DNA from 2 places in the Pantoea sp. CCBC3-3-1 genome. Region 2 is predicted to be linked to the other one. Evidence: riboswitches for the same ligand, from Rfam matches in the RefSeq annotation. Region 2 holds a riboswitch; the other holds the start of a gene.

Region 1 (3,401 bases), 610 kb from region 2:
CGTCTTAATATTGTCATACGTCGTAGTGAAAGGCCTTAAGGCGATATATCGTTTCTAAAAAATGAATTTTTATGAAACATTTGTCTAAGTGCTATAATTTGCGGCGGATCTGTTTTGATAAGGAGAGTCAATGGAGATGAGCATGTCCTCAAGAAGGAAAGTCTGGATGACAATGGTGACAGCGAGCGCCGCTGTTTGGATATGTTTCGCCGCGGTTGTAGCGGGAGGAATGAGCTGATGAACAGCTTTGAAGAAGGTGTAATCAATACAAAGGCTGTGGAAGAACAACCGTATTTAAAAGGTTGGGTACTGAGTGAAGCACAGCGCAATTTTCTGGAATCTTTTCTGAAAGAAGAAGATGAAACCTCAGTAAAAGAGCAACATTAAGCAGTCCGGCTCGCCGTTGCGGGCCGGTCTACCTGATAATTTGCCGACGGGTAAAAAAGCGGGTCATCAGAATGGCGAAAAGGGCAAACAGCCCGCCCGTTGCCGTTGCCTCTAACCGATGGGTGGCTACCTGCAATTGCGAAGCGCCGAGGCTTGAGATCATAAAGACCACCATTAGCGTGACAAAAAAGGTGAAAACAAAATAAGACTTTGAGATCAAAGAGTAGGAAAAGCTAAACGCGATGTAGCCAAATAATATGAATCCCCCCACCAAAAACAGCGGGCTGTGGCAAAGGTCGATTAGCATTGCTGCCAGAATACTGCCTGTTAAGGTTCCCAACACCCTTGCCTGAACGCGAGAAATCGAATCGCGATAATTATTACGCAGGCAAATCAGCAACGTCATGCCCGCCCAATAACCATTCTGCACGTGCAATATTTCCACCGTGCTTAACGCCAGGCACATGGTTAACACCCCGTAAAAGATTGACCATTGCAGATGTATTTTGTGTTTGTATTTACCCATGGTGATGCGCAGAAACCGTAACCAGGCATGAGGCTTAAAATCCTTCAGCTGGAAAGGGTAGCGTCGAAAAACCAGATAGAGAAAGCACATTTGCACTAAACCGCCACTGCCGGTGAGCGCAGCACGCGCGGCAGCATGTTCAACGGTGCCGGCAAAATAACCAGAAACCAGGTAAGCGATTGACCATTGCAATAACATCCACCAGGCGCTGGCATCAACATTCGTCATCATCACGTACACGCCCGCGTAAACCATTGCGCCTGCAATATAGAGCGGAACACTATTCCCCGTCAGGCAGCCAATCCAGGAAGAGAAAGCGATGCCCAACGTGGTGGTGATCAGCAGTGAAAACGATGAGCCGCCCCAGGTTTTGTTCGCACCAAAAGCCAGCGTCAATGCGCCGCTGGCCGCAATGCTGGCGGCGGCAACGTGGTTAAACGTAAAACCCGCCAGATAGATGGCGGCAATGGCTGGCAGGCAACATAGCCCTAACAGTAAATCGTGTTGCAGTGTGGAAGTAAGGCGCATTTGCTGACAGCATCTCCTGAATGTTGTCGGTAGAATAAAAAAACGTGACGCTTGCAAAAGCCACTTTCAATGATTAGGCTTTGCCCGCAAAGGTGATGGTGTTCCACCTTACCTAACCGCTCCGTAAGTCTGGCGCTGATGACACCTGATACAGCCATCTTTTTCACCAAACAGGGTGGCCGCCCGTCAGGATGCCAGCATCCCTGTACTGCCTGCCTCGTTTAAACCAGAGGACTCTATGAAAGCACTGTTCGCCGTCATCGTTGGCGGTTCCGCTGGCTGCGTTATTCGCTGGCTGCTGGCCGTTCGCCTTAACGCACTTTTCCCCAATCTGCCGCCCGGCACCCTGATTGTGAATCTGGTTGGCGGCTTTATTATTGGTGCGGCGATGGGCTGGTTTTTACGCAACCCGCAGCTCGATCCTGCATGGAAACTGTTAATCACCACGGGCTTATGCGGTGGGATGACAACCTTCTCGACCTTTTCACTGGAGATCGTAACGCTGCTCCAGGCCGGGAACTACTTTTGGGCCATGGTTTCCGTCTTTACCCACGTTATCGGCTCACTGTTAATGACGTTTTTGGGCTTCTGGCTGATGACGCTGATTGCCGGATAACTGCCGCTGCATGAGCGTGATATTTTGTCTGGCTCAGGCGATCACGCATTACCGACATAAACATTCGGTTCATCTGACTCCAGCGCCAGCGCGCTCGCACTGGCCGCATCAAACAGCGACAGGCTTTCAATCTGATCCAGTAAAATCACCTTGCGAAATGCCATGGCGGATTTCGGTTCTGAATCCAGCGTAATATTATGCTCGGCGTACCATTTGCTGTAATTATGCTCGATGCACAGGTTTAGCGTCTCGCCGTCACGGTAGCCGCTGAGCATAGGAATCAGGACGATATTGGATGTTGAGGTATTCTCGTACGCGGCAGTGTGGATCATTCCAATATAAATGCGGCGGGATTTTAACGTTACCCACGCCAGCTCGCCTTCTTCCATACACTGAAACAGCAAGCCTTCTACGCCGTTCGCGCGGGAAAGTTTTTTGTAGAGTCTTTTACGTCCGCTGCTGTTCAGGCGGGCGCTGCCAGACCAGCTGGAGCGATAAATACAGAAGGCGACGGCAAACGTCAGCATGACGACAACGGGCGCCTGGATGCCGAGAAAGCTCCAGTTCATAAACTCCATTTGCCAGTCGTGATGATGACCGCCAGCGAGCTGTGGCAAAGCGTTAAGCAGGGAAGAGAGCCCAAACAGAACCAGCCAGATCAATCCTGTGGCAATGACGCCCTGTAAAACGAAGATACAGCCATAGAGCGCGACAAGAAAATAGACGTCCCAGCCAAATGAACGTTTGATTTTAAAACGGGTGGAGAGGTCACGGCTGGTGTACCAGTAACCGCAGACCATTAACACCATAAATATCGCGGTACCCATCTTAAGCCCTCTTTAGCGTATGGACGTGACGGGAGAAATCTTCGCGAACTTCATCGCTGGCGATATTGACCGTAGCGATGCCATCTTCATCAATAATGATGCGTTCGCCTTCTTCGATGGTTTCTTCAAAATTGCGCTGGCTCATTAACTGCAACAGCGATTCAGGACTGGAAAAAAGAGAAAACAAAAATTTTAACACGTCGATCTCCTTCAATTGCCAGTGGTAAGCCTGGCAGCTCGTTTCCTTTTGTTCTATGAGACGATGATTAAAGCGGGGAAAATCGCCATCCGTGGCAATCGATTATCAGCTGCCGGTCTGCGGCGCTGGATCGTCCTGTAAATGTTTTTTGAAGTGCTTCTCAATCTGCTCCAGCGTCTTGCCCTGCGTCTCCGGTGCAAACAGAATCGCGAAGATACCACCGGCAACACCGATGGCGGCAAAACCGAAGAAGGTCATGGTCAGGCCGAAATGCTCCAGTAATATCGGGAACATAAAGGCGATCGAGAAGTTGGTCAT
Region 2 (3,401 bases):
GTTCAGCGTTTTTGCCGTGATGTATCTGGCCCGCTGGGTCATGTACTTCGGTGAGGCAAAGCGCATCTTCGGCCATTCAACCGTGTCCATGTTCTTCGGCACCATCCCGATGGGCATGGCGACCATCATCAACGGCCTGCTGGCGTTCGGTCTTCCCCGGTGGGGCGCAGACGTCATTCCGGTGGCGCACGCCCTGTGGTGGCTGGACGTGGCGATGTCGCTGCTGTGCGGCGTGTGTATTCCTTACATGATGTTTACCCGGCAGCAGCACAGCATTGACCAGATGACGGCCGTCTGGTTACTGCCGGTTGTGGCTGCCGAGGTCGCGGCGGTCAGCGGCGGCCTGCTGGCGCCGCACATTGCCGACACCCACGCGCAGCTCGGCATCATTATTACCAGCTACGTGCTGTGGGCTTACTCCGTACCGGTGGCGCTGAGCATCCTTGCCATCCTGCTGCTGCGTATGGCCCTGCACAAGCTGCCGCACGAAAGCATGGCAGCCTCAAGCTGGCTGGCCCTGGGGCCGATTGGCACCGGTTCGCTCGGTATGCTGGTCATCGGCGGCGATGCGCCCGGGGTGTTTGCCGCGGCGGGCATGCCGGAAATCGCTCACATCGCGCAGGGCGTGGGGTTCGTTGCCGGCATTCTCTTCTGGGGCTGCGGCCTGTGGTGGATGCTGCTGGCCACGCTGATAACCGTGCGATACTTTCGTGAAGGCATTCCGTTCAACCTGGGATGGTGGGGCTTTACCTTCCCGCTGGGCGTGTACACCGTCGCCACGCTGAAGCTGTCCACCCTCGTTGACCTGGCGTTCTTTAAAGGCTTCGGCGCGCTTCTTGTCGTCATGCTGGCCGCCATGTGGCTGCTTGTCGCTGTGAAGACGGTGCGCGGGGCATGGAGCGGGAAACTCTTTGTTTCCCCCTGCCTGGCAGGCCTGGACCGGAAGTCGTGAGTGAAACCTGCACGTCGCTGCTGGACCCCTTTCTGCGCGAGGAGCGCCTCGCGGCGATTACCGCGCCGCACGTAGCCGCGCTGAATCGCTGGGTCAGCGGGCAGCGTCAGGCCGGCGTGGAACTGCCGTGGTTTGATCCGGCCGACGGCGGGACCGAGGCCGGACTGCTTGTCCTGCTGCAGTCGCCGGCGCGCAGCAGCCCGTCACCCCGGTTCGTTTCGCGAGATAACCCGGGGCCGGCCCAGCAGAATCTGGGGCGGTTTCTGGCGGAGGCCGGTATTGCGCGCCGGGACAGCGTGCTGTGGAATACGGTGCCCTGGGTCAGTGACGGGCCGCAGAAACGGCCCTCAGCGGCGGACATCCGCAGCGGCTGCGCCTGGCTTGAGGGCGTGCTGGCGTATCTGCCCGCGCTGCGCGTGGTGGTGCTGGCCGGTGCCGTAGCGGCGCAGGCCCGCGGGACGGTCAGCTGCCTTCGCCCCGGCGTCACGGTGCTGACTATGCCTCACCCCAGCCCGCTGTCGCTTTGCACAAGCCCGGCAGTGCCGGAAAACATCCGCCAGGTGCTCCGCGAGGCACGCACTGCGCTGGCGGGCTGAGAGCGCCGCCGGAATAATACTGACAGGTTTTGCAACCGGCTCTATACTCACAGTACAGGGTGATGGCGTTCCACCCTTCCCAACCGCTCCGTTCAGGAGCTGATGACGCCTGATGTGACTCTTGATTTTCAGGAGGTGCGTCAGGCCGTCCTTACTTTCCTCCCGGCCTGCGTACTTCCCTCTATGGGGAGAGACCTGTGATACACGTTTTTGGCCACATTAATCCTGACAGCGACGCCATCTGCACGACCGTCGTCACCGCACACTGGCTGACCGGGCGCGGAATGGATGCCCGCGCATGGCGTCTCGGCGAGGCTAACCGGGAAACCCGCTTTATCTTTGACGCCGCCGGCCTCACGCTGCCGCCGCTGCTCGCTTTTCCGCTAAAGGATGAACGGGTCTGGCTGGTCGATTTCACCGAACCGGCACAGGGGCCTGACGACCTGCTCCGGAGCAACGTCGTGGGCATCACTGACCACCACCGGCTGGGCGGGCTGATAACGCAACTGCCGCCGGAGGTACATATTCGCCCGGTTGGCAGCAGCGCCACGCTGCTCTGGCTGCTGATGGACGCAGAAGCGCGCCGCATGCTGCCCCCGACGCTCGCCGTGCTTCTGCTGGGCGCACTCCTGAGTGATACCGTGAATCTTCGCTCGCCGACCACCACCGAAGACGATATCCGTTCGGCGACCGAACTGGGCGCACTGTCTGGCGTAAACCGCAGAGCCTTCGCCCGTGACCTCCTCACCGCAAAAACAGACGTCAGCGGCCTCAGCGCACAGCAGCTGCTGGACAGGGACCTCAAGGCCTTCGTCATTGCCGGCACCGACGTGCGCATAGCCCAGATTGAGGTCAGCTCACCGTCACAGGTTGCCCCCGTGATGAACGACCTGCTCGCAGCACTGGCGTATCTGGCAGACCAGTCGGGAGCTGGCCTGGCGGTGCTGATGCTGACCGACATTCGTACCGGGTTCTCAACGCTTTACTTCGCCGGGCGGGAGAGCGTTAACGTCGCCTCCTGCTCCGTACCGGGCATGCTCAGCCGCAAAAAGCAGCTTCTGCCGTGGCTTGAGTCCCGCCTTAACCAGAACGGAGGTTCATTATGACCTGCTACACCCACGCACTGATACTTGTGAACGATAAAAACGACGGCACTCTTCTGCTGAAACGGGCGGTCGCGCTGGCGCAGCCGCTCGGCATGAAAATCACCCTGGCGCACATCAGCGACGACTACCGGGAGATGAACTACGTGTCTGACAGCCTGATGGACGACGTCGTGTCGGAGGAGGTGCTGAAAGGCAAAGCGTTTATGAGTGAGCTGGCGGCCTCCGTGCCTGAGACGGTAGACACTCGGGAGCTGGTGACCATGCGCCGCGTTGAGGACGTGGAGAAGTGCATCGCGGAGCTGGGCGTGGACCTCGTGCTTGCCGGGCACCGAAACCGCTTTATGGGAATGCTCACCTCCCGCTCGGCGGACTACATCAACCACCTTACGGTGGATGTGCTTATCACTCACCTGACTGACTGAACCGGGAGAAACACCATGCGCTTTACACTGGATAACGTAACCGCCCGTGAAATTCTTGACTCGCGCGGCAACCCCACCGTTGAAGTTGAAGCCCGGACTACGGACGGGATGATGGCGCGCGCCTCGGTGCCTTCCGGGGCCAGTACCGGCTCGCGCGAGGCCGCAGAGCGCCGCGACGGTGACGCACACCGTTTTGGCGGTAAAGGCGTGCTGGATGCCGTCAGGGCGGTTAATACGGAAATCTGCCAGGCCGTGCGCGGCAGCGACGTGCGCGAACAGCGTCAGCTGGACAACATCATGCTGGCGCTGGACGGCACGGAGAACA

Evidence for each region. Region 2 has a riboswitch for fluoride ahead of EHV07_RS01930 (DHHA2 domain-containing protein). Riboswitches for the same ligand answer to the same signal wherever they lie in the genome.
Region 1: it holds a riboswitch for fluoride, as region 2 does, so the genes downstream of both, crcB (fluoride efflux transporter CrcB) here and EHV07_RS01930 (DHHA2 domain-containing protein) in region 2, are expected to answer to the same signal.

The regions. Positions count from the first base shown of each region.
Region 1 covers NZ_CP034363.1:1,063,517-1,066,917, forward strand. The annotation lists gene EHV07_RS24450 (hypothetical protein) at 238-387, shown strand; gene EHV07_RS04840 (FUSC family protein) at 416-1,441, opposite strand; fluoride riboswitch at 1,524-1,596, shown strand; gene crcB (fluoride efflux transporter CrcB) at 1,680-2,057, shown strand; gene EHV07_RS04850 (hypothetical protein) at 2,099-2,884, opposite strand; gene EHV07_RS04855 (hypothetical protein) at 2,886-3,083, opposite strand; gene EHV07_RS04860 (sugar porter family MFS transporter) at 3,189-3,401, opposite strand, start outside.
Region 2 covers NZ_CP034363.1:455,517-458,917, reverse strand. The annotation lists gene EHV07_RS01940 (TDT family transporter) at 1-952, shown strand, start outside; gene EHV07_RS01935 (uracil-DNA glycosylase family protein) at 949-1,548, shown strand; fluoride riboswitch at 1,598-1,667, shown strand; gene EHV07_RS01930 (DHHA2 domain-containing protein) at 1,746-2,654, shown strand; gene EHV07_RS01925 (universal stress protein) at 2,651-3,076, shown strand; gene eno (phosphopyruvate hydratase) at 3,092-3,401, shown strand, end outside.